3 regions of the Arthrobacter monumenti genome follow, and region 3 is predicted to be linked to each of the others. Evidence: riboswitches for the same ligand, from Rfam matches in the RefSeq annotation. Region 3 holds a riboswitch; each other region holds the start of a gene.

What was found. Region 3 has a riboswitch for cyclic di-AMP ahead of ACX80B_RS15265 (M23 family metallopeptidase). Riboswitches for the same ligand answer to the same signal wherever they lie in the genome.
Region 1: it holds a riboswitch for cyclic di-AMP, as region 3 does, so the genes downstream of both, ACX80B_RS04935 (M23 family metallopeptidase) here and ACX80B_RS15265 (M23 family metallopeptidase) in region 3, are expected to answer to the same signal.
Region 2: it holds a riboswitch for cyclic di-AMP, as region 3 does, so the genes downstream of both, ACX80B_RS01095 (C40 family peptidase) here and ACX80B_RS15265 (M23 family metallopeptidase) in region 3, are expected to answer to the same signal.

Annotation. Positions count from the first base shown of each region.
Region 1 is NZ_JBTNCY010000003.1:43,598-53,553, forward strand. It holds gene ACX80B_RS04925 (cation diffusion facilitator family transporter) at 1-792, opposite strand, end outside; gene ACX80B_RS04930 (ArsR/SmtB family transcription factor) at 789-1,154, opposite strand; gene ACX80B_RS04935 (M23 family metallopeptidase) at 1,276-2,082, opposite strand; cyclic di-AMP (ydaO/yuaA leader) riboswitch at 2,137-2,336, opposite strand; gene ACX80B_RS04940 (hypothetical protein) at 2,526-3,791, opposite strand; cyclic di-AMP (ydaO/yuaA leader) riboswitch at 3,797-3,996, opposite strand; gene ACX80B_RS04945 (metal-sensitive transcriptional regulator) at 4,165-4,557, shown strand; gene ACX80B_RS04950 (heavy-metal-associated domain-containing protein) at 4,560-4,781, shown strand; gene ACX80B_RS04955 (heavy metal translocating P-type ATPase) at 4,788-7,094, shown strand; gene ACX80B_RS04960 (EamA family transporter) at 7,107-8,096, opposite strand; gene ACX80B_RS04965 (CGNR zinc finger domain-containing protein) at 8,191-8,739, shown strand; gene ACX80B_RS04970 (hypothetical protein) at 8,747-9,220, opposite strand; gene ACX80B_RS04975 (DUF308 domain-containing protein) at 9,291-9,872, opposite strand; gene ACX80B_RS04980 (MATE family efflux transporter) at 9,883-9,956, opposite strand, start outside.
Region 2 is NZ_JBTNCY010000001.1:225,727-235,682, reverse strand. It holds gene ACX80B_RS01110 (dihydrodipicolinate synthase family protein) at 1-654, shown strand, start outside; gene ACX80B_RS01105 (MFS transporter) at 658-1,839, shown strand; gene ACX80B_RS01100 (LysE family translocator) at 1,844-2,479, shown strand; cyclic di-AMP (ydaO/yuaA leader) riboswitch at 2,654-2,858, shown strand; gene ACX80B_RS01095 (C40 family peptidase) at 2,863-3,798, shown strand; gene ACX80B_RS01090 (DUF4193 domain-containing protein) at 4,416-4,715, opposite strand; gene ACX80B_RS01085 (hypothetical protein) at 4,774-5,103, opposite strand; gene ACX80B_RS01080 (DUF3040 domain-containing protein) at 5,349-5,732, opposite strand; gene ACX80B_RS01075 (alpha/beta fold hydrolase) at 5,803-6,654, opposite strand; gene ACX80B_RS01070 (hypothetical protein) at 6,706-7,566, shown strand; gene ACX80B_RS01065 (bifunctional glycosyltransferase/CDP-glycerol:glycerophosphate glycerophosphotransferase) at 7,616-9,956, opposite strand, start outside.
Region 3 is NZ_JBTNCY010000010.1:35,461-45,416, reverse strand. It holds gene ACX80B_RS15280 (MFS transporter) at 1-383, shown strand, start outside; gene serC (phosphoserine transaminase) at 408-1,538, opposite strand; gene ACX80B_RS15270 (metal-dependent transcriptional regulator) at 1,759-2,454, shown strand; cyclic di-AMP (ydaO/yuaA leader) riboswitch at 2,548-2,792, shown strand; gene ACX80B_RS15265 (M23 family metallopeptidase) at 2,844-3,632, shown strand; cyclic di-AMP (ydaO/yuaA leader) riboswitch at 3,773-3,963, shown strand; gene ACX80B_RS15260 (C40 family peptidase) at 4,023-4,955, shown strand; cyclic di-AMP (ydaO/yuaA leader) riboswitch at 5,287-5,479, shown strand; gene ACX80B_RS15255 (C40 family peptidase) at 5,484-6,281, shown strand; gene ACX80B_RS15250 (NlpC/P60 family protein) at 6,385-7,245, shown strand; gene ACX80B_RS15245 (HNH endonuclease) at 7,504-7,998, shown strand; gene mobA (molybdenum cofactor guanylyltransferase) at 8,004-8,648, shown strand; gene ACX80B_RS15235 (DUF6457 domain-containing protein) at 8,696-9,166, shown strand; gene ACX80B_RS15230 (molybdopterin molybdotransferase MoeA) at 9,166-9,956, shown strand, end outside.

The DNA of each region.
Region 1 (9,956 bases), on a different contig from region 3:
CCGCTCGGCCCGGTCCACCAGGTCCGGATCAACACCATCCAGAAGCCTGCGGCCGATATCGCGGGCCGTTCCCCAAAGGAGAACGACTATAGCGGCGGTAATGACCAGGCCGATGATGGGATCGGCCAGCGGGAAGCCGAGCCAGACTCCGATGACGCCAAGCACGACGGCCAGTGAGGTGAACCCGTCCGTCCGGGCATGGATCCCATCGGCGACCAAGGCTGCAGAACCGATGCGCCGGCCGATCCGGATCCGGTAGATGGCAACCAGTTCGTTACCGGCAAATCCGATCAAGCCCGCGGCGAGGACCCATCCGAGATTGGTCAGCGGCTGGGGATCGACCAGTCGGGCTATGGAGTGCCAGCCGGCGACGATGGCGGACAGTGCGATCATCGCGACGATGAACAGTCCGGCGAGGTCCTCCGCCCTTCCGTAGCCGTAGGTGTAACGGCGGTTGGCGGCACGGCGCCCGAGGATGAAGGCGATCCACAGCGGAACGGCGGTCAACGCGTCGGAGAAGTTATGCACCGTATCGGCGAGCAGCGCCACGGACCCACTGATGAAGACGACGATGAGCTGGAGCACCGCCGTCGCACCCAATCCCACCAAACTGATTTTGACGGCCCTGATGCCTTGACCGCTCGACTCCATGGCGTCGTCGATCGAGTCGCTGACGTCATGGCTGTGCGGAACGAAAAGACCGTGGAAAAAACCCTTCAGGCCGGTCGGATGCACGTGGTCATGTTCGTGCTCGTGATCGTGGACACGCTCGTTGGCGGGCAATCGATTCATGCTCCCACCGCCTGGTCGCCGTGATGATGCCGCGGAACGCCGCCCAGCGAATGCTCGGCCTGGAAGATCGCGTCGGTGACGAGTTTCCGGGCATGCTCGTTTTCCAGCCTGTAGAACACCCGTGTTCCCACCTGTCGGGTCGCGACCATCCTCGCCAGCCGGAGTTTAGCCAGGTGCTGGGACACGGCTGCAGACGGTTTTTCGACGATGTCGGCGAGATGATTCACCGACAACTCCTCATCGCGCAACGCAAGAATAATGCGGACCCGGGTTGCATCGGCAAGCATCGAGAAAACCTCGACGGCCAGCTCAACGTACTGACTATCGACGTCGGCGCCGCATACCTGCTTATCTGCATCCATATGCAGATAATGACACAACCGGGTGATTACCTCAATACGTGCCGACATACGAAAGCGGCCCCCGCCGTCGTCGTAATGACTGCGGAGACCGCTTCGCTGCCAGTGCGGCAGCCGGGTTTTGTTACAGGAAGCCGAGAGGGTTTACCGTCTGGCCGCCCTCGACCACCTCGAAGTGCAGGTGGCAACCGGTGGAGGCGCCGGTCGAACCGACATTGCCTACGGACTCGCCCGCCTTAACTGACTCGCCCGCGCTAACCTTGATCGCCGCCATGTGGTTGTAGGTCGTCTTCAGACCGTCGTCGTGCTTGACCGTGACGCGGTTGCCGCCACCATACGGGTGCCAACCGGCCTGGACGACCTTGCCGTCAGCTGAACTCTTGACCGGGGTGCCGCAAGTCGCGGCGTAGTCCTGGCCGGAATGGAACTCGCTGGCAGCACCGGTGATGGGGCTGACGCGGTAGCCGAAGGACGATGTCGGCTTGAGGTACGCCAGCGGGGCCCCCAGGTCCTCGGACTTGGAAGAGGACTTCTGCTTTTCGTCCTTCTTCGCCTTTTCCTTGTCGGAATCCTTGCCCGCCAACGTGGATCCGGAAGCCTTGTCGTCAGAACCGCTCGAGGCCGGCTTCACGCTGGAACCCTTTTCCTCGTCGTCGTCCGCCATAGCTCCAGGTTTGAGGCTGTTCGGTGTGAAGTCGAGGCTTGCACCTGTCGAAGCGGTGACGGAACTGGCGACGCTCGAAACTGCTTCCAGCTGATCCTGACTTGCCTGCGATTGGGCCTGGGGAAAGGTAACCGCGGCGATCATGCCGGTTACGGCGAGCGCCAAGGCGCCCTTATGGACCCAGGATTGCGAAGACTTAGGTGCTGCTGATGCCGCGCTATGGCGGCCGGGCTGCCCCGAACGGCTGCTGGGAGCTGATTCGGACATAGGGGAAGTTGCGGGATCCGCTGCGCGGCGGCCCGCTGATTTATTGCGAAACAAAAAGGTCCTCTCAGACACCTGTGAAGTTAGCTGTCGGATTCGAGTTGAGACCAAACTCGGCCCTGCGCGGCAGCGGTCAGCTGTAGAAAGCCAAACCGATTGCGATGCCGCTGGCGGGCTTAACCCCAAGGCAGTCAGACTGCCGATGGTGGTTCCTCCACCCCTGTCATCAATACGAACGGAACTGGTCCGCTGACAGGATTCGGTGGACGGACCAGGGGCGCCGGACAAAAACGGCGATAGACAAGACTAAACAGATGAAAGTCGTAGTTACAATTTCGTTACCCGGTTTGTGGCGAGTCTCACGGCACAGGAGGCGTGTCGAAACAGGAGATTTTCCGGAACAGGCCATAGGTGGGCGTCTAGTTAGTTGTTCCCGTAGTGGTAGGTCAGTCTTGTCCGCCGCGGTTGTCCGGGTTGGTTTCGTCGCGGTTGTCCCAGCCGGCGCTGTCGCCGTCGCTCCAGCCGTCTCCGTCGTAGCCATCCCAGCTGTCCCGATCAGTTCCGTCCGTCGACTCCGGGCTGGAGGTGGTGGGTTCCGGACTCGGTTCCACGGTTTTCAGGCTGGTGCTTGAGGGCTCGGGGGTGGAGGTGGTGGTCGGAGCCGGGTTCGGACTAGCGGTGGTCGGCGCCGGGCTCGGACTGGAGGTGGTCGGCGCCGGGCTCGGACCAGTGGGCTCCGGGCTGGGGCTGGTGGGCTCCGGGCTGGGGCTGGTGGGCTCCGCCGTCGATGCCTGCGATGTCCCGGCAGCCTCGGCAGGAGCCGTCGCCTGCGAAGATTCGCCACTCTCAGTGGGAGCGGCAGCCGGCGTAGTTTCAGCACTCCCGCTGGGGGTCGCAGCCGCAGTAGTCCCGTCACCCTTAGCGCTGGCCGGAGCCGGCGTCGCTTCCGTCTGTGTTTCTGAGCCAGAGGCCGAGGCCGACGCATCACCCGGGGTACTGTTCTGCGCCTCGATGCCGTCGCCATCGGACTCATCCGACGATACTGGACCGCTTGGCTCCGCTGGTTCCGGTGCTGGTGCTCCGGCTGAATCCAGCGCCGCCTGCGTAGTTAAATCGCCTACCGGCCGTTGCGTGGATTGAAATTCTGCAGTACTTCCCCCTGCGGCCTTCAAACTGCCTGCGGCCGGGGCATTGCCAGCAGCACCGCTGGCGACGACGCTTCCGGAACCATCGGCAGCAACAATGTTGTCGGCGCCGGAGTTGCCGTTGATGACAGTGCCGTCATTGCTGGCGAAAAGCGCTTCGCCGCTGCTGGCCTTGCTGGCGAAGAGTCCGTCACCGGAGCCGCCGTCAACCTCATCCCCGCCGAGGTAGCCGTGGATGACAGCGTCGGTGGTCAGCCAATCGGAATGGAAAGTTACATTTGCTGCGGTGGAGGCGGTGGGCGATTCGCCGACGTTCTGTGCCTGCGTCGTTCCATCGGCTGTTGGCGGCTGAATCTGCGATAGCGCGACGGCGACGACGATGCCGGTCACGGCGAGCGCAAGTGAGCCGTTGCGGACCCACGGGCTGGTTCCAGCCGCGGCGGGAACCGGCGCGGCTGCCCAGCGATGTCCAGGCAGTGGGGAGTGGTTGGAGCGCGGAACGAATGCCGCGCGTGCGGAGGAAGTGCCGGGAGCAGCCGCACGGCGGCCGGTGGGTTTACTGCGCATCAAACTGGTCCTCTCTCAAACACCTGCGAAGTTAGCTGTCGGATTCGGGTCGAGGAGACCCGGCCGCTGCGGCGGCGGTACGGCCGAACGGTGGCCGTACCGGTTGCGATGCCACTGCGGCTTCACCCCCAGGCAGTTGCGATGCTGCCGCTGGTGGTTCCTCCGCCCCTGCCATAACTATGAACGGGACCGGTCCGCTGACAGGGTTCGGTGTACGGACCGGCTGCACCCCTACAGGCGGTGCTGCCCCAGACTAAGCAGAAACGCTGCGAAGTTACAATTTCGTTATGCTTATCCACATACCCCTTGGGGGTACTTGACCTATACCCTGTGGGGGTATACCGTGAAAGAAGCATCAGCGAAAGAGGACACCATGAGCGCCACTGACCAAAGCCCTGCCGAAACCTTCACCGAGGCGGAATTGGACAGCCATGCAGGCATCAACCCCGTCACCGGGGACGCCCAGGAAAATCACGGTTACACGTCGGACAAAGACGCGTACCTGCGCCGGCTCAAGCGGATCGAAGGCCAGGTTCGAGGCATTGCGCGGATGATCGATGAGGACAAGTACTGCATCGATATCCTCACGCAGGTTTCCGCCATCAACAAGGCGCTGCATGCCGTCAGCATCGGACTACTCGAGGAGCACATTGCCCACTGCGTAGTCGGTGCGGCCACCGAATCACAGACCACCGGAGAATTCGCAAACATCGACGCCAAGGTCAAGGAAGCCTCGGACGCCATTTCACGCCTGCTAAGGAGCTAACAATGAACACCATCGTCAACATTTCCGGCATGACCTGCGGCCACTGCGTCGCCTCGGTAACGGAAGAGCTGAAGGAAATCGACGGCGTCGAGAACGTCGAAATCGACTTGAACAAGTCTGGAATCTCCACCACCACCATCACCTCGAGCAAGAAGCTGTCCGACGCCGAAATCGGCGAAGCCGTCGCGGAAGCCGGCTACCTCGTAGTGGCGAACGAAGCGTAAATATCCATGGCGATTGACACCGACACTGCCCTGTCCAAAAACGCCCGCGTGGTGGAGCTGGATATCGAGGGGATGACTTGTGCCTCCTGCGTCGGCCGGGTCGAACGTAAACTCGGCAAGCTCGAGGGCGTACAGGCGTCGGTCAATCTCCCGCTGGAATCCGCCCAGGTCACGGTCTCCGGCGACATCAGCGACCAACAGCTGATCGACGTCGTGCATGCAGCCGGCTATTCCGCCACACTGCATCAGCCTGAACCTGAGCACGACGACGGTGGGCACCGCGACGTTCCGGCATCGACGCTGAAACCCAGGCTCATTACCGCCGCACTGCTCACCGTGCCGATCTTCGTCATTTCGATGATTCCGGCCGCCCAATTTCCACACTGGGGTTGGGTTGCGGCCATCCTAAGCCTGCCGGTCGTGACGTGGTCAGCCTGGCCGTTCCACCGTGCGGCCGCCGTCAACGCCCGGCACTTCTCCTCCACTATGGACACGCTCGTCTCGATCGGCGTCGCGGCGGCCTTCCTGTTCTCCGCCTACGTGCTGATCAGCAATCCAATGGTGACCGCGCATACAGGTATGCCGATGTCGGCCCACGGACTCTACTTCGAGGTCGCCTCCGTCGTCACCACCTTCCTGCTGCTGGGGCGCTATCTCGAGGCCAACGCCAAGCACCGCAGCGGCGAAGCCCTCAAGGCCCTGCTGAACCTGGGCGCCAAGGACGCGTCCGTGCTCCGCGACGGCGTCGAGGTCAAGATCCCGTCGGGCCAGCTGGCTGCCGGCGATACGTTCGTTGTCCGTCCCGGCGAGAAGATCGCCACCGACGGCGTTGTCACGGACGGAAACAGCGCCGTCGACACTTCCCTGATCACAGGCGAATCGCTGCCCGTCGACGTCGCCCCCGGCGACACCGTGACCGGCGCGACCATCAACACCAGCGGACGCCTGCACGTCCGGGCCACGCGTGTTGGAAGCGACACCACACTGGCGCAAATGGCCAAACTGGTCAGCCAAGCGCAGAGCGGCAAGGCTCCCATCGCGCGGCTTGCCGACCGGATCAGCGCCGTCTTCGTACCCATAGTGCTTGCCATCGCGGTCTTGACCTTCGGTCTGTGGTTGCTCGCCGCCGCTCCGGGACTGGAATCAGGCGACGTGCAGGCCGCCTTCACCGCCGCCGTGGCAGTATTGGTTATCGCGTGCCCGTGCGCGTTGGGCTTGGCAACACCGACGGCGCTGCTGACCGGAACCGGCCGCGGAGCTCAGCTGGGCATCCTGATCAAGGGACCCCAGATCCTCGAAGATACCCGCTCGGTGGACACGCTCGTGCTGGACAAGACAGGAACCGTCACCAGCGGAGAGCTCTCCGTGACCGACGTCGTTCCGCTTGGCCCACTGCCTGTCGAAAAGGTCCTGCATCTGGCCGGCTCGGTGGAAAACGCCAGCGAACACCCCATCGCGCAGGCCATCGCTGACGCCGCCCGCAACGGTGAACTCCCCGACGATTCCGACGCCGGCTCCCGCACCGGGCAATCGGAACCGCCGGCGGAGATTCGGCTGTCCCCCGTCTCCGATTTCCACAGCGCTTCCGGTGGCGGGGTGCGCGGCACCGTCGATGGACATACCGTGGTGGCGGGCCGTGCAGGCTGGCTGACTGAGAACGGAATCGAGCTGACCGCCGGGCATGAGGACGTGCTCCGGAAGCAGCAAGACGCCGGCGCAACCGCCATTTGGGTCGCCGTGGACGGCCAGGTTGCCGGCATTATCAGCCTCAAGGACACGGTAAAGGATGGATCGGCCGCCGCCGTTGCCCGGCTGAAGGAACTCGGCCTGCGGCCCATCCTGCTGACCGGCGACAACTTGGCCGTCGCCGCCCAAGTGGCTGCCGCCGTCGGCATCGCTGCCGACGACGTCATGGCGGAGGTATTGCCCGCAGGCAAGGTCGAGACCGTGAAAAAGCTCCAGGCCGAAGGCCGGACGGTAGCCATGGCCGGCGACGGCGTGAACGACGCTCCCGCCCTTGCCCAGGCGGACCTCGGTATCGCGATGGGCAGCGGAACGGACGTTGCCATCGAGGCGGCCGACCTGACCGTGATGGGCAACGACCTGGGTAAAGTGGCGGAGTCGATCGAGTTGTCCCGCCGGACGCTCGGGACGATCAAGACCAACCTGTTCTGGGCGTTCTTCTACAATGCGATCGGCATCCCGATTGCGGCCTTCGGGTTGCTGAATCCGATGATCGCCGGCGCCGCAATGGCCTTCAGCTCGGTGCTGGTCGTCAGCAACAGCCTTCGACTGCGCCGCTTCGGCAAGTAACGGCAATCGATCTCAACGCGTGGAAGCTGATGCCGTTTCCCGGAGCGGCTCCTTCGAGGCGCCGGTGGTGAACTTACGCAGCCGGCGCAGTTCGTCGTACCGGACCAGCACGACGCCGGTGACAATCAACGAACCGCCGGCCAGCTGAATCAGACCGGGCAGTTCGCCCAGCATCAGCCAGGCCGCCAGAACTGCGAAGAGCACTTCGGTCAACGCAATGAAGGACGCCACCTGCGACCCCAGCCGCCGCACGGCAACCAGGCCGGTCAGGTAGGACGCCACGGCGCAGATCAGCACCAGTCCAAGCGCCGGAACGAGCCAGGAGACCTCGGCGCCGACCAGCACCACCCGGGTCGCCGCGAACTTCATCGGGAAGAGCCCGATCCAACCCGCGAGGAAGATTGCCGCCGTGCCGACCACGAGTCCGCCGCCCACCAACACCATTGGCGGCAGCGCGTCGTCGGAATGCGCGGACATCAGGAAAAATGCCGCCAGGCAGACGGCCGCCAGCAAGCCCCACATCACGCCGATCGGGCTGAGGGTGACGGAGCCGCCGAACAGATCAAGCACCAGCGCCAGTCCTGCCATCGCGATGACGGCACCCACTGCGGTCAGCGAACGCGGCGCCCTCTGCGTGCGCAGCCACAACCAGCCGACAATTAACACCGGCGCCAGGTACTCCAGCAGGAGCGCGACGCCGACGGAAAGGTGCTGGACGGCGTTGAAGTAGAAGAGCTGGCAGGCGGCGATCGGGACCAGCCCATAGGCGACGATCATCGGCCAGCCGCGCAGAAGCACCGACCAGCGTCCGCGGAGGGTCAGGAGGATCGGCACAACCAGCACCAATGCGGCGCCGCCGAGCCGGATTCCGACGGCCGCTCCCGGCGACCATCCGCTCTCCAACAGGGACTTGGCAAACGGTCCAGACACCCCGAAAGTTGCCGCGGAGACCAATGCCACGCCCAGTCCTGAACCAGTCAGGCGTGCCGGAATGTTCCTCATGTTCCCTCCCTTCACAGAGATCTCCCGCACTTGGTGTCAGGAGTGAAATCTATCTACACTAGTGACACAAAGGTAGCACACGTCAGGAGTCAATTTGCTTTTTGCTAATGACACAGAAGTCTCGCTGCGTTCGGTTGCGGCGTTGGTCAACACCCTCAACGACGACGGCGATCAACTTGCGGACCTCTCCGCGCTTGAAGACTTCGTGCAGCAAGAGGAATACACCGGCAGCCGCGCTCACGACCAGGCCGAGCTGGAGGCCGTCCGTGCTCTCCGCCCCCGTTTGCGGCAGGTCTGGACGGCAAGCGAGTCGGAGGCGGTGCAGATCGTGAATAAGGTGCTGGCCGAGGCGAATGCGCTCCCCCAGCTCGTTAAACACGACCATTGGGACTGGCACCTGCACGCCACCAGCCCGGAAGATCCACTTCAGACGCGCATGGCCGTTGAAGCCGCGATGGCCCTGGTGGACGTCATCCGCTCGAAGGAACTGGAACGGCTGCGGATCTGTGAAGCGGAAGGTTGCAGCGCCGTCGTCGTCGATCTGTCCCGGAACCGGTCCAAGCGGTATTGCGACACCGGAAACTGCGCCAACCGCGCCCATGTAGCCGCGTACCGGGCCCGTAAGGCCGGAGCCAGCGCGTAGCTACCGCTTACTTTTTTGGTGGGTGCAGCGGCCCGGGGGTCTCGTCGTCACTGTCCACGCCGCCGTGATGTTCGGGCTCGACCCTGCGCATACTACCCTCGGCATCGCGGCCAGTTTCCGGCGCATCAACTTGTTCGGTAGCGCCATAGCGACCGGCCAACCGGCCGCCATCGTCCTTGCGCGGCTGATTCGCGTTCTGCGCTCCGCCGGGGATCTTCGACGAACTCAGGTTAATGCCGGAACCCTGCCCGAGCTCTTGGTCGTTCGGCTTCTCGCTCATGGACAGCATCGCCGCGACCACCAGCGCCACGATGAAAACGATCCCCGCGGCCGTGATTCCCAGGTCCACGCGCGGCGCCTGCGTGGAGCCGCCGGTCGAGAAAATGGTGACCGCTATGCCGGCGATGACAGCCAGCACGGCCGAAAAGATCAGAGGTGCCTTCACCGAGGTCCGCGAACGCGCTCCTGGTTTCCTGGCCACTGACATCACTCCTGTTGATCGACTCCGCCCGCGCCGCCGCTGGGAGCCGGCAGTACTGTAACGGGCTCTACTAGTTTACGGCCTGTGACGGACCCGCCTTGCCCGATTGCGCCTCGTGCCGGTAGCCCAACGCGGCCAGCAGCAGCACGACGGCGGTGATGATGGCCGAGCCGCCGAGAACACCCAGCAACGCGTGCGGTTCCAGTGGGGCGAAGAGCGGCAATGCGGGCAGGATCAGGGCGGTAGCGGCGTTGACCACCCCGGTGATGAGCCAGTCGCGCCCGATCTCAGTGGTGCGGCGGTGCTTCAGCCCAAGGAAAATTTCGACGGCGCCGGCCAGCAGCAGGGCGACGGTCACGACGATGGAGAAGATCTCCGGGGTTGTGAACGTCACAGTTGCGACACCGCCACCCAGGAGAACGCCCGCCGAAAACCTGAGCAGACGCAAGGTGAGGGGGTTGTCTGGAATTTCGCGCGCGCTTCGAAGTTTTTCCCGCAGCCAATGAATCGCCACGCCTGTTCCGATCAGGTAGAACGCTCCGGAAATGCCCATCACGAGGGCGGAGGGCTCCTGCCAGAAGATCGTCAGGGCACCGAAAACGGCCGCGATCAGGGCACGCAGCAGCAGTGGTTTCCAGATCCGCTCCATCATCCAATCCACTTTAGCCGCGGCTCGCACCGACAACCATCCAGCGGTCGTCGCGCACCCGCCACCCCAGAGTCAGCGCGCGCGCCG
Region 2 (9,956 bases), on a different contig from region 3:
CGCACGCGCGATGTCCTTGCGCATGTTGAAGATGCCCAGGCAGCAGGGGCTGCCGGCTTGCTGCTGGCACCGGTGTCGTACCAACAATTGACAGAGGCAGAAGTGTTCAGCCTCTACGAGGGCGTCTCGGCGGCATCCTCCGTACCGATCGTCGTCTACGACAACCCGGGTACCACCGGGTTCACATTTTCGGATGAACTGTATTCGCGCGTTGCCGGCATTCCGGCGATCGCCTCCATCAAAATCCCGCCGCCCCAGCCGGGACAGGTTTCCGCACGCGTGAGGGAGCTGCGCTCCCTGTTGCCGGAACGTACTTCGATAGGGATCAGCGGCGACTCTGCAGCAGCTGAAGCGCTGCTTGCCGGCTGCGGCGTTTGGTACTCGGTGGTCGCAGGGGTGCTTCCCGGGCCGGCCAAGGTGATTGCTGATCATGCGTTGGCGGGCCGCGGTGATCTGGCACTGGAAGCGTCGACGAATCTGGAGCCGGTATGGTCGCTTTTCGGTATGTATGGGAGCTTGCGTGTAACCGCAGCAATTGCGGAGGAACTGGGTCTGACCCCCTTGCAAAGCCTGCCGCTGCCCCTTCAGGGATTGGACAGCGAGGGCCGCAGGAAAGTCGCGGATGCCATTCGCCGGTGCGGATTAGAGGGGTGAACCGTGCGCGGCGGGCTTGCCCGTTATGTCGTCGCAGCCACCTTGGCCCGCAGTGCGGACGGGGGAGCGGTGGTTGCCATCGTTCTGCTTGTGACGACGAGTGGGTCGCCCGGATGGCTGGCCGGCGTTCTTGGTGCGTGCATCACCGCTCCCCATCTGCTTGGACCCTTCATTGCCAGACGCCTTGATACCGCCCGCGACGGCCGGTCCGTGATTGCACTGGCCTGTATGGCCCACGGGGCGACGCTTGCGGCAGCTGTACTGCTGTTTCCGGTGACGTGGCCCGTCATCTCGGGCTTGGTGCTGATTGCTTCCGGGCTGGTTGGTCCACTGCTGACCGGTGGTATCAGCAGCCGGCTTCCGGCCATAGCGGGGCCGGGAAGATCGAGCCAGCGCCGGGCACAGGGCTGGGACGTCGCAACGTACGGTATTGGCGGCACGATCGGACCCTCACTTGTTGCCGCGGTTTCGGCCTGGTCCAGCCCGGCGGTGGCAGCGCTGATCCTGGCTGCGGCCACGTTTGCCGCAGCAGGAGTAATCAGGCTCCTGCCATATTCGCCGCCTGCTGCTGCCGCCTCGAAGGTTCCTCAGCCAGGACGCACACTGATAATGATGATCTCGACGGGTTCCTTGCGCAGGACACTTTATCTGACGGTTATTGTCGCCCTGTCGGTGGCGGTGCTGCCCATCACGGCCGTAGCCTCCACGGGCGGGTTCGCCGTCGAACCTGCTGCAGCAGGTGTCCTTGTCGCGGCCTACGGATTGGGTGGCCTGGCAGGTTCGGCAGGAGTGATGCTCCGGCCGATGCGGGCCGACGCCGACCGCCTGATGACGTGGCTTGCGACTGGAGTAGGGATAGGCCTGGCCGGAGCGGCATTTGCGGGAAGTTTCCCGGTCGCAGTGGCGGCCTACTCCCTGACGGGGATCATGAATTCGTATTTCTTCGCGGCAACCCTGGCTGCACGCAGCGAATATGCTCCGCCGGAGGCCCGGGGCCAAGTGTTCGTGTGGGTCGGAGCCCTGAAGATCACTGCCGGCTCGGCGGGGACCGCTTTGGCCGGTGCCGTCGTCCTGCAGGCCACCGAATTGCCCCTGTTTTTGGCAGTGGCCATCATTACTGCCGCCGTGGTTGCCTCGGTCCTCGACCGCCGGGTCGAGACTAAGGTACCGATCGGTGTTCAATAGAGGAATGACCCTCTCGTCCTACTTGGCTTTCTGCGGTTTGTGCGTCGTCCTGGCGGTGACGCCCGGTCCCGAGAGCCTGCTGGCCCTCCGGTACAGCCTCCGCCGGGTAACAGCAGGCCTGGCTGCATCCTGCGGTTCGGCTCTGGGCAATCTGATGTGGGCGGCTTTGGTCGGTATTGGGCTGGCGTCGCTGATTGAACAGTCTGCCGTTGCCTACCGGGTGCTGAAAATACTCGGTGGCTTGTATCTGATCTATCTCGGCATCCAGGCCTTCCGCGGGCCACGACCGGACAAGCTGCCGGCCGATGCCGGCAAGGAGGCGATCAGAAGTGCGGGTCTGCCGGCGTTTGGGGCCGGATTGCTCTCCTGCATGATGAATCCCAAGGTCGGGCTGTTTTACATCGCCATCGTGCCCCAGTTCCTGCCCCGGAACGGTTCGGTATTCGCCACCACCATGCTGCTCGGTGCGACGCTGGGCGCCATTATCCTGATCTACCTTGTCGTGCTGTGCCTGGTCGCGGCGAAGGCGAACGCCTGGCTTAACCGGCCCCGCGTGACCAGGAACCTGGAGCGTAGCTCTGGGGCGATTCTGGCGGCACTCGGCGTCGGAACGGCAGCGTCCGCCGTCGTCGAAACTTAGAACGCAGTCAGTGGTCAACGGTGCATTCGGGGCTTTCGACTGGGAGCCGAAAAAGCATACTTTTGTGATTGCTGGTAAAGATGTTTCAGATGTTACCGGAGTGGCGCATGGTGACAAGATGCACATTTGTGATGTACTGTCAGTTTTGCGTCGATTTCATCACAATCGATGTCCTTGATCAGAATGCCTAACTCTGCCACTAGATCAAGGTCCGTTCGCACTTCGTCCGGCAGGGGCGGGGAAACCGTAGGGACTCGCTACAAGTCCCAGGGGTGAAGACACGTCAGGCCACCATGGATTTTCACGGTGGAACCAACTGTGTCCGGGTGACTCCCATCCGAATCCGACAGCTAACCCCGCAGGCACAGGGAGAGGCTACATCTGTGTCCAAGCACGCACGCCACCGCGCGCCGGTGCGCATTAATACCGCCAAAGCACTTTCGTCGGCCGTGGCTTCCAACGCCGGCGCTGTCGGCCGACCTGCGGCCGTTCTCGCTGCATCATCGGGAATGCTGCTGACCATGGGCGCCACCGCCAACGCGGCCACCCACACCGTTGAGCGTGGCGATACGCTCAGCAAGATCGCCAACCAGCATGGTGTCAGCCTGAGCAACATCTTTTCGCTGAACGGTATGGGCTGGAATGACACCGTCATTTACCCGGGCGATCGCATCCAGTACTCGAAGAGCTCGCAGTCCGCGCCGTCGAGCAGCGTCTCCAACGGGGGCAGCACCGCGGCGAACAACACCTCAAGCGTTTCCGCCAAGACCCACACCGTTCAGTCCGGCGACAGCCTGGGCCGGATCGCGTCACGGTACGGCATCAGCCTGCAGACCGTGTTCCAGCTGAACAACATGGGCTGGGACACTGTCATCTACCCGGGCGATGTGATCCGGGTTTCCGGCAGCGCGCCCGCCTCCAACGGGGGAGCGGCGCAGTCGAACAATGACCGCCGCGTCAGCAACGTGTCCAACGATGTGCAGAAGCTGCCGTCCGCCTCCGGCCTGGCCGCCACGGCGCGGGCCTTCCAGGGTGTTCCCTATGTGTGGGCCGGCACGTCTCCGGCCGGCTGGGACTGCTCCGGCTTTGTGCAGTACGTCTACGCCCAGAACGGGATCGACCTGCCGCGCATCTACCAGTGGCACGCCATGGAGCGCACGTTCAATCCGAAGCCGGGCGACGTCGTCGTACAAAACGGCGGCGGCCACGTAGGCATCTACCTGGGTAATGGCAAGATGATCAGCGCCCTGAACCCGAGCCAGGGAACGATGATCCACAACGTCAATGCGATGCCGGTCGTCGGTTTCTACACCATGTAAAGACCCAGGCGCGGTCTGCTGGGGCCGTTCCTGACGATACAAGTGCGCCGCCGGAGATTCTCCAGCGGCGCACTTGTTTCACGGTGACTTGAGTAGTGGACATGGTTAAAAAGTGGGCGAGTGACGGGCGGTAGAGTGGATTTATCAAGATGATCAGGCAATGATCATTAATGTGTTCGACCAGCTGAACGCGGACTACTACGAGCAGGGTTCGGAGGCAACGCAAGATGCCGAAAGTCACTAAGGTGAACATCGCGGCTGCGCGGGCACAGCGGGACATACTCCGCCGAAGTGGGAAAGAAGTTCCGGAACGAGTCGAACACCTCGCTTCTTTATCGTACGTCCAGACACAGAAGGCGGAAGCGGGAGAAAAGGCGTCCGCCGATTCCGGTGGTGGTAGACGAGCCGGCACCACAAAGGGACGTACCGCCCAACGAGCGACCGCGGGCAGGCGCGCCGGAAGAACTTCCTCCACACGTTTTTAAATAGCCAAGTCCTCATAAGCGGGCAGTCGGATCTTCCCTCATCTGCAAACAACAAGTGCGCCGCCGGAGAGTCTCCAGCGGCGCACTTGTTTTATAGCTGTTGTCGGCTGCGGTGCAATGTAGCCGGCTGGTTTAGCCTTCGCAGTCCTTGCAGTAGACCATTCCGTCTTTTTCACGGGCGATCTGCGAGCGGTGGCGGACCAGGAAGCAGGACATGCAGGTGAACTCGTCCTTCTGGGCCGGAACAACCCGGACCAGCAGTTCTTCGCCGGACAGGTCTGCGCCGGGAAGCTCGAATTCTTCGGCTTCCTTGGCTTCATCGACGTCGACGGCGGAGGACTGGTTATCGCTCCGGTGTGCCTTCAGCTCCTCGAGGGACTGTGAGGCGGTGTCGTCGTCGGTCTGACGCGGTGCGTCGTAATCTGTTGCCATTTATATGGACACTCCAATTTCTTTATTTCTGAAGTAGTTCTGAGTGAACAACCGCAGCCTACGGTTTATTCGTTCCTGCGTCTTCCGCGGCTTGCCGTATGTCCAGTTCCTCGGCCAGCTCGTGAAAGCGTCCGTGGGTTTCGGGGTGTGGCCCTCCGCGGTAGATGTATTCCATGTCCATTTGCCGGGACACACGGCTGTTGAGGATGTGCAGATCATCGGTTGCCATCCCGGACAGATCCAGGGGGAAGGCCTCGCCGGGCTGCAGGTACGTACCTGAAGCGTCGGAACCTGATGGGACAAGCGCCTCCTCCATGGGGTTGTTGGCAGCACCGGCCCCGGCGGGCTGCGGACCTGCCGAGGGGGCGGAGCTCATCTGATCACTCATGCCGGAACCCCTTGCGGAGCCATAACAAGAACGACAGATTTGCCGGAAAAAAGTAGTGGGCCGGTGTCCATACGGACAGCCGTCTGCAGCGTAAGTTCCACGGGTTTACTCCCTTAGAAGTTTCCATGGCCACTGCTCAACCGCCAACAGAGTACATAAGGAATGCGCGCATGTAAAACGCGTGGCATGACAACGGGTGATCGTGTCGCCCAGCGCCCCGGGACAGCGTCCGGGGCACAGCAGGTTCAACCGTTGTTTCTGCGGCCGAAATACTTTCTCAAGGACCGGGAGGTGGGTCCGTCGGCCTTGAAACCAAGCAGGACGGTCCAGGCAATGCCGGCGGTGATGATCAGCAGCGCCACAACTCCAACCAGGGCAATTGAGAAGGTCATGGAAACCACTAGTGCGACTAAACCGATAACGACAGTGAGCAGTCCGAGCAGGACATGCTTGGTCGACCGGTTCGGGTTATCCCCGGAAGAGAGAGAGGCCGCGAACCGCGGATCCTCCTCCGCCAGGCGTTGTTCGAGTTCGGCGAGTTCCCGCCGCTCGCGCTCAGTCAGGGACATCAGCCTCGCCCCCGGTGGAACTGATAGGTGCTCATCGTCAACTCCGAAGAAGAAACTCATGGCCGACTGCTCGACCTCTAACTCTGATTATATGCGGCGCCGCGGGGTCCGCAAGGTTTGGCGGCCAGGATCACAACCGGCTCCCGGCGCTTGTCATGGAAGACATGCCGGAAGTCTGAATCCCCCTTCCTGTGGGCGGATGTTCAATCTCAAGGAACTTCCGGATCCCCGCGGCAACGTCCTCTGGCGCGGTGTGCTGAACACCATGGGCGTGGCCCGGTATTTCGAGCAAGCGGCCGTTCTTTGCACCATCGGCCAGCCGCTGGGACCATAACGGCAGAGCCACCGGATCGTACTCGCCTCTCACGACGAGCACCGGTTGGTCCACTTCTGAAAGCCGGTCTTCGAGAGGGTAGGTCATTACCACCGGCAGTTCGCGGTGAAACCAGCGGGGCCCGCACCGCATGAGGTCCAGCAATTGCCGTCCGGTCAGCGATGGGGATTCCATCAGGGCGTTGTAAAACAGTGCCAGAGCCTGTTCGGAAGCCGACCGGCGCGCGGAGTCGACGGCCGGGCCGATCAGGATGAGGTGCGAAGCCAGCTCCGGCTGCTCAATGGCAAGCTCGACGACGGGTTGGGCGCCCATGGAATGCCCCACGAGGACGGCGTTGCTCACTCCGAGTCCATAAAGAACCTTCGCGAGCAGGCCGGCGTAGTCTGACATCGAGAGACGAGAGTCCGGTGTACGGGTGCTTCCGAATCCTGGCAGATCGATCGAGTACGTGTCGCCGACGTCGGCAAGGACATTGTGCAATCTGTGCAGGTACCGGTGTGACATGCCCATGCCGTGGATCAGGACAAAGGCAGGGAGCCCTTCGGTCCTAGGTGGACTGGCGCTGGAGTGAATGTGGCATTCCAGACCGGCCACTTCCATGCTTTGAAACGACGCCTTGTTTTGCAGCGGTGCGTTCCTGATGTTCATACCTGCAATTCGCTGCCATCGGTGCCATGGATTGCCAGATAGGATGCACTGGTGACTTGGATACTCCCTTCCCGCCCAAAACGCAGTGTCAGCGCAACAGACCGGACTGAACTAAGAAACCTCAGGAACGACCAGGAATACGCTCTCCTGCTTGAGACAATTCGGGAAGCTGGATCCGGCAAGAGAATTTTCTACGTGCCGAATATCGGCAATTGGGGCGATGGCCTCATACATGAGGGAACGGTTCAGTTCCTTCAAGAACATGGCATTGAATACACCCAGATTGACCGGCCGAAAATTGCGCAGATACGAAAGGCATTGGAAGGGACAGGTCTCGGCCTTTCAGATACTCTCCTTATCGCAGGCGGTGGAGGTGCCTGGTGCGAGGCGTGGTCCAGCACCCGGAATTTTCTAACGGCGAACGCTTCGCTCTTCGACCACGTAGTGCTATTACCTACAACCTTCGAACTGCCTCCCCTGGAGAACGTCGACCCTGACCGGATCACCTACTTCGCCCGCGATCGTCACACGAGTCAAGCGGTAAACTCGGCGAGCATGTTTTGCCATGATATGGCGTTCTATCTGGACTTAACGGTCCCGGTGGGGGAGCCCATGATTGAGCGGGGCAACTTCTTCCGGGACGATAAAGAGAAGCACCCTGACGCCAAGATGCCCGCAGACAACCTCGACCTCAGCCTGCAGGCTAAGCATCTGCAACCTGCTCTGCCTTTCTTCCAAATTCTGGCTCCATACCGGAAGATCTATACCGATCGGATGCACATAGCGATTGCAGGATCCATGCTGGGCCGGGAGGTAGCGCTTTATCCGGGCAACTACTTCAAATCCACTGATGTCTTTCGCAGCAGTATCGAACCCAACTACCCGGCTACCGCACTGGAAGTTTGGACATAGCCGACGGCTCGAAGGCGCAATGTTTCAGCCCGGCCTGAACTCGAGGGGACTAAAAAACAGCCTCTATGACACGCCGGGCCGCGTGCCCGTCGTCGTACGGTAAAAATCTCCTGATAAACGCATCGTAGGCGGCTGTCCGGTGTGAAGCGGGGTCAGCCCGCATCTCTATGGCAGCGGCAAGCTCGTTCGTTGAGTTGACCAAGGGGCCAGGGGCGATGGTTTCCAGATCCAGATATAGGCCGCGGCTCCCTTCCCTGACGGAATCGAGATCGGGAACCAGGAAATAGATGGGTTTTGCCGTATTGCAGAAGTCGAACATCGCTGAAGAGTAGTCGGTCACCAGAATGTCGGCAGCCAGATAAAGCTCATTGATGTCCGGGTATGACGTTACGTCCACCCCGATATCCAGGGACGAATTCCGCGGTCCTGTCATATCCGGATGACTCCGGTGCAATACCACGTAGTCGTTTCCCAGGGCGCTTTGAAGAACGCCGCAATCCATGAAATCGACCTGCCCATGCGGTTTCCCGATATCACTCACATCGTCGCGCCAGGTGGGGGCATAAAGAATAGCCTTTTTATGGTCCGCGATTCCAAGCAGTTCCCTGACCTGCCGGCGCCGGCCATCCTCGGCACCGGACAACGTGTCGTTTCGCGGGTAGCCAGTGACCAAGGATTCACCGTTGTAGCCGAGGGCTTTAGGCAGCACGTCCGCAGCAAAGTCGTTCTGGGCCAGCAGGATGTCCCAATCCTCAGCCTCGCGTTTTAAGGCTGCAAGTTCAGGCAGCTCCAAATGTGCAGTTGGGCCGTCGTGGCCTGTCCTCTTCAACGGGGTGCCATGCCAGGTCTGAATGTATTTCTGCCTGGAGTTTTTACGGAAGTAGTGGGGGAACAAGCCGTTATTCACGAGGAGCCCAGCGGATCCGAGCAACTCATACCACCGCCGCGAGTGACGTATCACGGGCACAGCACCGGCCGGCACGGGGATGGACCGATCCTTGACCGACCAATATTTGGTTCGTGTATCGCCCAGCCGGACCAGTTCGCGGTGGAGTTCCAACCCGCTGTCTGAGACAGCGCGGCCTCCGTACGATTCAAAAAGGATCGACTCCTCTATTCCAGGCCGGTGCACCGTCGAATGCAGGCTGGTTATGAGCCCGGTTTGCTGGAACTTTCCTGATTCATCAGCCTTTAGTGGTGCAGCAAAAGAGATGTAAAGATTCGCCGCGACGGCACTGCGTGTAACGCGAATTGTTGTGCTGTTCGTATCGAACTCGAGCGGAAGCGATGACTCAAGTCCCGCAGTCACCGGAACAGTGCCTTGGAATGGTTCGTCCCCGTCTTCCTTGGTGAGATACAGCAAAGAATAATTTCCGGGTTGAGGAGCTGCGACAATCCTTCCCCAGATTTTTTGGGCCAGCGGAAACTCCACGTCAAAGATGCCGTCGTCGTCGATGGTGAAGCGGGAAGCCTCCATATTGCGCTCGGCGGAAGCGAGGATCATTTTCTGGACTCCAGGGCGGAATCCGGTCGTGGATCCAGCAGTTACGCGGCCCTTGATAGCCAACGTTGCTTTTTCGCTGTCCAGGGTTACTGTTTCGGCGAAGATGGCCAGGGCGGATTCTCTTAGCTCCAGCTGGCCGAGTCCGTCTACGCTCGGCCGTAAAGGCAGGCCTTCAGGATACTGATGGCGTAGTTCAGCAGAAGAGCCGGGCCAGGTGAGGCGATGCAGGGCCCCGGAACTGGACCGTCCCCGTATTTGCCACACCTGCGGTTTCGAAGGACTTTCCCCTGGTGCTGGGGCGGTCAATTCCGGCAGGGCTACGAGGAATTCCGCTTTTCCGGTGGTTGAGTTTCGTGGTGCCGCGGTTAGGGATATTTTCCGGCCCCGTGCCTGCAGCACCAGACTTTCCGCCGTTTCGCCGTCCGGCGTCGCTATGTCCAGTTCAAGATTGCGGCCATTCAGCCGGACGGCCGGAACCTTCCACGTGACAGGGACGACTTGGAGGATCAATCCCTTGCCGTCGTCAAACCGGGCAACGCACCTGCTGGCTTCACCTGCCGCCACCAGGGGCAGGGTTGCAGCGGGACCCGAACGATCGCGCCCGGAGAACGGACCGGAGACAGCCACGTCAGCGACCCGTAACGTCATCTCCAGTTGCCACTCCGCCGCGTCAGTACTGCCAGGTGCGGCGTTGGCGTTTTCCAGGGAGCGGGGATCGATGGTTGTTTTGAATGCCGCTCCGACGTGGCTGGTCCATGCGTCATTCGAGGATTGGTCTATTGCATCGTCCCGAAACCGGCTGACGGGCAGCTTGATGGGAGCTCTTCCATCGTCTGCCTTGAGCCATAGGGTCAATTCCGAAGGGTTTGACGCCAAATCCAATCCA
Region 3 (9,956 bases):
CCTTCGGTCTGGCCTGCGGACTCGCGGCACTGGCCCCGAACTATTGGGTCTTTGCCATCGCCCTGATCCCCGTCGGCCTCTTCGCGCTGACCCTGATGACAAGCGCCAACGCCTACGTTCAGACGACGACGGATCCGGTCATGCGCGGCCGCGTGATGGCGGTGTACATGGCCATCTTCATGGGCGGCACACCGATCGGCGCTCCTATTGTTGGCGTCGTCGCCGATGTCCTCGGACCGAGATGGGCGCTCGGCGTTGCTGCGGCATCAGGACTGGTGGCAGCCGCCGTCGGGCTGGTCTGGATCACCCGCACCAAACACCTGCGGATCCATTTCGACCGCTCGGCATCCCGGAAACTGCATATTTCCTACGACGGCAGTTAGGTTCCTGCCGGTTTTCTGGGGCCGTTAGCGCAGGTTCTCGATCACATAGTCGATGCAGTTGATCAGCGCGGAGACGTCGTCGGGCTCGATCGCCACGAACGTGGCCACGCGCAGTTGGTTCCGCCCCAGCTTCCGGTACGGTTCAACATCGACGACGCCGTTGGCCCGAAGCACCTTGGCGACGGCGCCAGCGTCAACCGTGTCGTCGAAATCAATCGTGACGATCACATTGGACCGGTCGGCAGGGTCGGCCACGAATGGGCTGGCTGACGGTGAATTCTCCGCCCAGTTGTACAACCGCGCCGCCGAATCGGCCGTGCGCTCGGATGCGAAAGCCAGACCGCCATTGCCGTTCAGCCATTCCAGTTGCGCATCAAGCGTCACCAGCGTGCCAATCGAGGGCGTGTTGTAGGTCTGGTTCTTCAGTGAATTGTCGATGGCGGTGGACAGGTTCAGGAAGTCCGGAACCCATCGTCCATCCGCGGTAATTTTCGCAGCCCGGTCCAGCGCGGCGGGCGAGAACAGTCCGAGCCACAGGCCGCCGTCGGAGGCGAAATTCTTCTGCGGTGCGAAGTAATACACATCGGACTGGCTGACATCGACATCCAGCCCGCCGGCGGCGGACGTCGCGTCGATCAGCACCAGCGAGCCGTTGTCGGCGCCGTCGACGCGGTGCACCGGAGCGGCGACACCCGTCGAGGTTTCATTCTGCGGCCAGGCGTAGACGTCTACGCCGGCCCCGGCCTGCGGAACCGGACGGGTTCCCGGGGCGGACTCGATGATCGAGGAAGGATCGAGGAACGGGGCCTTGTCCGTCGCGGCGGCAAACTTGGACCCGAACTCGCCGAAGGACAGGTGCTGCGCCTTTTTCTCCACTAAACCGAAGCTGGCGGCATCCCAAAAAGCAGTTGAACCGCCGACGCCGAGAATCACCTCGTAGCCGTCCGGCGCCTGAAACAGTTGGCTGATGCCTTCGCGGACGCTGCCGACCAGATTCTTTACCGGAGCCTGCCGGTGCGAGGTTCCCAGCAGTGTGCTTCCGGCCTCTGACAGGGCCTGGATCTGCTCCGTGCGGACCTTCGACGGTCCCGCACCGAAGCGGCCGTCCTTAGGCAGCAAATCACGCGGGATGTTCAAGTTCGTGGTCTCGTTCACGTCGAAGACTCCAGGATGTTGGGGCACGGCGCAGACCTGCGCCTGGCGGTGATGTTGTCTGATTATTCTGCCCCACGGCGGCAACGGCGGCTAAACCGTGACAGTGTTATTGCGGCCGCCCCCGCCGCATCCACACTGTTCGCGCAATTATCTGTACTCTGTCCAAATAAGCTAATGTAGGGGGCAAGTCTTTTTTCTGGCAGCGTCCAAGGAGCCCTCTGTGACCGATCTGATCGATACTACCGAAATGTATCTGCGGACCATCCTTGAGCTGGAGGAAGAGGGCATCATCGCCTTGCGTGCCCGCATCGCCGAACGCCTCCGCCATTCCGGCCCCACTGTCTCCCAAACGATCGGCCGGATGGAACGCGACGGCCTGGTGGTCGTGACCGGCGACCGCCACCTTGAGCTAACCGAACAGGGCCGCGGCCGCGCCGTCGGCGTCATGCGCAAACACCGGCTCGCCGAACGACTTCTCTTTGACGTGATCGGTCTGGACTGGGCCTATGTCCACGATGAGGCCTGTCGCTGGGAGCACGTCATGAGTGAGCGGGTTGAACGGCGGCTCTACGACTTACTCGAGCGGCCCACCGAGTCTCCGTACGGCAATCCCATTCCGGGTCTCGAGGCCCTCGGCGGGCAAACGGCCGGCGCGTTTTCGGATGGTGTCATCACCCTGTTGGACGCCATGCCGCGCTATACGCCGGAGTCCAAGGTGGTCATCTGCCGGCTCTCCGAGCCCATCCAGGTGGAGCCGGAACTCTTGGGGCAACTCGACGACGGCGGCCTGCACCCGGGTGCCGAAATCACCCTGCAGCGGGCCGGCGACTACATCTCCGTGCGCGTGCCGGGAATCGAGGGTGCACTGGAACTCCCTCCTGAAGTCGCCGCGCACATTTTCGTCTCCATGTCCTGACGGATTGTTATCCACAACACTCAATAACGGAAGTGTCTCTTTCGGATTTGAAGCCCTATAGTTGATCACTGGCGCTGATCCGTAAAGCGTCAGCTGATCTGTATGCCGAACCCTGCCGGCGGATCAGCTTCCAATCATTACGGCAGGGGCGGGGGACCCACCAATCGGTGCAGAACTGCGGATTCCAGCTGGAATCAGCAGGTGCATCTTGGGGTGAAGCCCGGCAGAACGCGCATCCTGAACCGCAAGGCGGTACTGGGCTGTGCGTTTAGCGCGGGCCGAGTCGCTCTCAGACTCGAATCCGACAGCTAACTCCGCAGGCCGGTACGAGAGGAACAGCTTTGTCGAGGCATAAGCTACACGGGCGCCGCCGCGCGTCCGCTTCCGTTGTGGAGTCGCGCCCTAGGGATGCCCATCGCGCTGCACGGCGCAACCGGAACCAGCTGGGACAAATCTCTTTGGCGGCCACCCAGGCCATGGGTGGCGTGGGGCAGAAGGCGGCCATCGTCGTCGCCGCTTCCGGGCTGGCAATGGCAGTGGCGGTTCCGACGGCGACAGTGACCGCCGCCGGTGAGCCGGCAGAAGCGCAGAGAGCACAGAAGACACTGACGGCATCCGCTGCCGCAACCACATCGCCGGATTCGAATGGAGTATCCACGGTAAAGGCTTCCGACAACGCCACCGTTTCCTTCGTCCGTTCCGATGTCACCAGCAGTTTTGATCCCGAGAAAAAACTGGCCAGCGTGATGACCGCGGCCGCAGGCGAAGCCGAACCGGCCGCTTCCGAGGGAAGCCTCGACATGCCCGTACCAGCTTCGAATATGACCTCCAGTTTTGGTTACCGGACAAGTCCAATCACCGGTTTTGCCGGGGAAATGCATACCGGCCAGGACTTCGGCATTGCCTGCGGTACTGAGGTTGCCGCGGCAGCCGAGGGCGTCGTCAAGGAAGCGGGTTGGCACCCCTTCGGCGGCGGTAACCGCATCGTCGTCGACCACGGCGGTGGACTCGAAACCACCTATAACCATCTCTCCTCTATTGCTGTCTCCGCTGGCCAGTCCGTTTCCCGCGGGCAGACCGTCGGAGTGAGCGGTACCACCGGAGCGTCCACCGGGTGTCACCTGCATTTTGAAGTCGTGGTCAACGGGCAGACTGTCGACCCACTTGGATGGCTGTAACCGGGCGGAGCGCATAGCACCGCGGTGGGGCGAAACGCCGCGAATCGGCGTGTCGTGACCGAAGTGTGACAAGTTACCGTTCCGTGATGTAGGCTGATCCGCGTGCCGGCTTCCAGTAGCGTCGGCGCCCTTGGACAGATTGCCTAACCCTGTCACTGTCGCAAGGTCCGTTCGCAACAGCATCTGACAGGGGCGGGGGAACCAAATAGCGGGCTTCGTCAGAAGTCCTTGGGGTTAAGACGCATAGGTAGCGTGCACGTTGTAGTGCGCCTATACGTCCGGGTGGCTCCCATCCGAACCCGACAGCTAACTCCGTAGGCATTGGGAGAGGCAATCAACGTGTCCAAAAATCCTAACCTTGCTCGCCACCGCGCGACTCCGGTCAGCCCCATGAAGTCCGTTTCCAAAGCGGTCTCCTCCAATGCAGGCGCCATCGGCCGTCCGGTAGCAGTGGTTGCTGCCGCATCCGGCATGATGTTCGGCCTTGCCGTTCCGGCAAATGCCGCTGAGCACACCGTCAAGTCGGGCGACACGCTCAGCGAAATCGCCGCTCAGCATGACGTCAGCGTTGAGTCACTGTTCTCGCTGAACGGACTCGGTGCAAACTCGGTCATCTATCCCGGCGACAGCATTGAGTTCTCAGGTTCGGCAGTGGCTTCCACCAGCGCTTCCACCTCGGGCTCCTACACCGTGAAGTCCGGTGACACGCTGGGAAAGATCGCTGCAGCCAATAACGTCAGCCTGCAGACAGTCTTCTCGCTCAACGGCCTCGGATGGAACTCCGTCATTTACCCGGGCGATACTATTAAGCTGGCGGGCAACCCGGCTCCGGCACCTGCACCTGCTCCGGCACCCGCCCAGGCGGCTGCTCCGGCACCGGCACCTGCTCCCGCTCCGGCCCCTGCGCCGGCGCCGGCTCCGGCCGCACCGGATAACACCACCGGATTGAGCACGGCCTCCAGCGGAGGGGTTCAGGCGCTTGGAGCGTCCGTCTCCACCGCAGGAATCGCCGGCACCGCCCAGTCCATGGTTGGTTCGCCGTACGTCTACGGTGGCACCAGCCCGAGCGCCGGCTGGGACTGCTCAGGCTTCGTTCAGTGGGTCTACGCCCAGAACGGCATTGACCTGCCGCGTACCTACCAGTGGCACTCCATGACGCCGACCAGCAACCCGCAGCCGGGTGACGTTGTCGTCCAGAACGGTGGAAGCCACGTCGGCATCTACATCGGTGGCGGCAAGATGGTCAGCGCTTTGAACCCGAGCCAGGGCACTCTCGTCCATGACGTTAGCGCCATGTCGGTGATGGGCTTCTACACCATGTAAGACAGCCTTCACAGGCAGGAACCGGTCCGCCGGAACCTTCTCGAATGCACCGTCGGATTTGTCCGGCGGTGCATTCGGCTTTAAGGCGCAACATGCCCGGGATGCGCCGACACGGAGATAATGTCCGATTTATTTTTTTAGCCCACTCCTGCCACGGTATCCGCCCTCTGACCAGCGGTTACTCCCGGCCGACCTGAGGGCAGCCGTTACCGGGATGTATCGAAATGACACCTCCCCGTGACCTCAGCGTGACATCGATCTCGAACTGGGGTACCGTCTTACTCGTGCCAATTTCCAGAGGGGTTTGGCACCCTTGGACAGATTGCCTAACTCTGCCACTGTGCCAAGGTCCATTCGCAACTTATTCGTCTGGCAGAGGCGGGGGAACCATTATCGGGCTTCGCAAGAAGTCCTAGGGGTTAAGCCGTACCGGCGTCACGAGGAATTTTTCCCTTGATGCCGTGCGGCCGGGTGACTCCCATCCGAATCCGACAGCTCACCCCGCAGGCTATGGGAGAGGCTACAGACGTGTCTTCAAGCTCTACTTTGGGCCGCCATCGTGCTGCCCGGGTGCGCAGTAATCCGCTTGCGGTAATCTCGCAGGCAGTGTCATCCAACGCCGGATCCATGGGCCGCCAGGCAGCCGTTATCGCCGCAGCTTCGGGTCTGGTCCTGACCGTTGGAGTGCCGGCGCAGGCTTCCGGCGCCGAGCGCGAAGCGAACGCCTTCACCGCTGTCACCGCAGCCCAGCCGGAGACCGTGGACGTCAGCGTCCCGGCCGATGCCAGGATTTCCTTCGAGCGTGCCTCCGTCACTTCCGAAGCCGCTCCGGCAGCTCCCGCCGCCCCCGTCGAGGTGAGCGTCCAGTCCACCGAAACCGCAGAACCAGCCGCCGCCATCGACGTCGAAGCGCCTGCTCCTGTTGCGGAACCCGTGGTGGAAGAGGCTCCCAAGCCTGAGCCCAAGCCCGATCCCGCTGCAGCCGTTTCGGCCGGTAACTCGAGCGTTGCCGGCGCGGCCTACGCCGGAGTCGGCAACCCATACGTCTACGGCGGAACCAGCCCGAGCGCCGGCTGGGACTGCTCCGGTTTCGTGCAGTGGGCCTACGCCCAGGCAGGCCTGAGCATTCCCCGCACCAACCAGTGGTCGGTCATGACTCCCACCAGCAACCCGAAGCCGGGCGACCTGGTGGTGCAGAGTGGTGGCTCACATGTCGGTATCTACGTCGGCAATGGCCAGATGATCTCGGCCCTGAACCCCAGCGACGGCACCCAGCTCCACTCGGTCAGCGCCATGCCGGTCTCGGGTTTCTACACCCTCCCGTAGGGCCCCAAAAGCTTCGACGGGAACGGTGGCCCGCTGCAATTCCACCGCCATTAGTATCCGCAGGCTGTGACCAGCTAGAAATCGAAAGAGAGCGCATTCCACAATGTCGACCAGCGCAACCATTGCCCGCCACCGGGCACCGGCCCAACCCACCGCACTGAGCAGCATCGCCAAGGCGGTCAGCTCCAACGCCGGCAGCATGGGCCGCCAGGCCGCTGTCGTCGCTGCTGCATCCGGAATGGTCCTAGTCACCGGCGTTTCCGCGACCGCTGCCCAGGGAGACATCAACCGCGAGGCTTCGGCGGCTTCGGAACTGCAGATCCAGACCGCTTCCGCCATCCAGGTGAACGCTCCCGCTGCCGCGAAGATCTCCTTCGACCGTCCGGATGTCCGCTCGGCCCCCGCTCCGGTCGTGGAAGCACCGGAACCGGTTGTTGCCCCGCAGTCCAACGACGTCGAGCCCGTCGTCGCGGAACCCGTGGAGACCCCGGCGCCGGCTCCTGCACCAGCACCAGCACCTGCCCAGAGCGAGCCTGCGCCCGCTGCCACCGCAGACACGGCAAGCACCGCTTCCACGCAGCCCGCCGCCAAGTCGACGCCGGAGCCCGCGCAGCAGAAGGCTCCTTCCTCCAGCGGAGTTGCCGCGGGGATTGCCTCCGCTGCGTACGCGCAGCTCGGCGTGAGCCAGGACTGCACCATGCTGGTCACCAACGCCCTCGCCGCCGTCGGCATCAACCACCACGGCTGGCCGGACTCCTACTTCTCCCTCGGCACCCAGGTCAGCGCCTCGCAGGCCCAGCCGGGTGACCTGGTCTACTACGCGGACGGCGGCATGGGCATGGCCCACATCGCGGTCTACGTCGGGAACGGCCAGGCCGTCCATGGCGGCTGGGAAGGCGGCAAGACCGTTCTGGCTTCCGTCAATGTCGGCTCCGGCCCGGTTTACATTCACGTGAACGGCTAATTCCACCGGATCCCGTCCTGACCGGACAGTATTAAAGGCAAAGGCTCCCGCTGCGGCGGGGGCCTTTCGTCGTTTCTCCGATGGCTCGCGGCGGCCCCCGTCGCCGCTTCCGCCGGGCCTCGGTCGTGCCGCAGCGGTGAATAACTGGCACACCGGGTCAGATCTCGTTTACTCTTGGCTTGTTGATCCAAGACCCGCGGGCACTGAACCGGCACAACCGGTGCAGTGGCCGCAGGTCCGGCGCGAAGAGGTATGTGCATGCGCACACTCGTTCTCAATGCTGGATATGAGCCGCTGGCGGTTGTCACCTTCCGCCGGGCGATCGTTCTTGTGCTCGGCGGCAAGGCGAGCATTATTGCCGAGGCAGGCGATCCCGTTGTGGGGCCCAACGAAATCCTGGCCCGGCCTTCCGTCATCCTGCTCAATCGCTACGTGAAGGTTCCCTACCGCGAAGGTGCCCCGGTAACGCGCCGCGGAGTCCTCCGCCGGGACAACCACCTCTGCGGCTACTGCGGCAAGCCGGCCAGCACCATTGACCACATTGTTCCCAAGTCGCGCGGCGGAGCCGAAACCTGGGAGAACCTCGTCGCCTGCTGCCTGCGCTGCAATAATGCCAAAGACGATCACACTCTCCGCGAGATGGGATGGGAGCTGCGGGTGCTTCCGAAACCCCCGCGCGGATCCCGCTGGCGGATCAAGGAGCTCGAACGGCCGGCTCCACAATGGACGGAATTCCTTAATAATGCAGCGTAGCCCCAATGCCGCGTAACCCCGTCGACAGCGTCGACTTCGACGCCATCATCCTGGCCGGGGGCCGTTCGTCCCGCCTTGGCGGCGTGGACAAGGCGTCGTTGATGTTCGACGGCGGCACGCTCCTTGCGCGCACCCTGGCCGCCGTCGAGGGGGCCGGCACCGTCGTCGTCGTTGGTCCCTTTTCTGCTGATGAGCTGCCGGAGGGCGTGCGGTGTGCCCGGGAGGATCCACCGTTTTCCGGTCCTGCCTCCGCCATCGCCGCGGGAGTGGATGCACTGGCCGGCAGCACTGCTGAATATACCGCCGTTTTGGCCTGCGATATGCCCTACGCCCGCACCGCCATGCAGTATCTCCTGACGGCAACCGCGTCGCTGGCCCGGACCGAAAAGGGCGCGGCGACCTCCGGTGCGGACGGTGTGATGGCGCAGGACGAAATGGGCAAGCTGCAGCCGCTCGCTGCACTGTATAAGAGGTCCGCGCTGACGGAGGCTGTGCGGCAGCGGCGCGAAGGCGGCGGCGTCACAGGGATGTCAGTCTTCCGGCTGGTTGCTAGTCTGCAGGTAGTGCCGGTCACCGTTGCCGCGCCCGCTACCCGCGACGTCGACACCTGGGACGATGCGCGGACGTTCGGCATCGACGGTCCGGCATAAGCTGTCCAGCAACCGGCAGCGGCTGTGCAAGCAAAAGGAGATGGGCCTTGACTGACCAGAAACAGATTCTTGAACCGTGGTGCCGGAAATTGATAGAAGCACTGGAACTGCAGGGACTCGAGGTCGATATTGACGAGGTGCTGGCCCTTGCCGGCGAGGCGGCGCATGCGGTGGTGCGGCCCGCGGCTCCGCTGACCACCTTCATTGTCGGTTATGCCGCCGGCTGTGCATCGGCCACCGGACAGGCTTCGGACGACGTCGCGATCCGCTCCGCCAGTGAAGTTGCGCGCCGGCTGGTGCGTGAAGCAAAGCAGGACGACGACGGCGGCAGCGGGCCGGGTGCCGGAGGCGGTCCAAACGCTGGCGAACGTGGAAGTGGGGCCGACGCCGGGCGTGGAGAAGGCGCTGGAGACGGAAGCGGGCTCGATACAGCGGGAGAGGACGCCTCCGCTGCCCAGGCGCAGGAGGCAGTCCAGGCCACATTTGGCGGCGGCACGCCGGAAGGGAGGAAGCCCTGATGGCTGAACATTTGGTGCAACCGAACTGGACCGATGCCTTCAACTTTGCGTTCCAGTTGCCGGAGTCGAAGGTTCCGCAGACCCTCCCGCTTGCCGAGACGATCGGCCACACCCTCGCGGAGGACATGCTGGCGCTGATGGAGGTGCCGCATTACGACTCCGCGGCGATGGATGGTTGGGCCGTCTGCGGACGCGGTCCGTGGGAGCTGCGCGAGTATGCGCAGGAACTGGAATCCGGACAGGCCTGTTCGATCGTGACCGGTGGCCTGATCCCGGGTGGGACGACGTCGGTGTTGCGGGCTGAGCATGCCCGGATTGAAAACGCGAAGCTGTCCGTGAACGAGAAGGCCAGGCCCGGCGAACCTGAACCTGGCCAGCACATCCGCCCGGCCGGGGAAGAAGCTTACGAGGGGGAGACGGTGCTGACCGCCGGCACGGTGGTGTCACCGGCCCACGTTGCCCTCGCGGCCGTTTGCGGCCATGATGACCTGCCGGTCCTGCGGGCGCCACAGGTTGCGCTTGTTTTGACAGGTGATGAGGTGGTCGATTCAGGACGGCCTGAACCGGGCCAGGTCCGGGACACCTTCGGACCACAGCTGCCTTCCTTCATCAGCATGCTGGGCGGCCATGTGGTGGCCCAGCACCGGATCGCGGACAACCTGCATCATGTGGTCCAGGCCCTGGCGGGGCAGGCCAGTAACGTCGCCTCAATCCGCGAGGGGGGAGCCGACGTCGTCATCACCACCGGCGGAACGGGTATTTCGCATGCCGATCATCTGCGGGCGGCGTT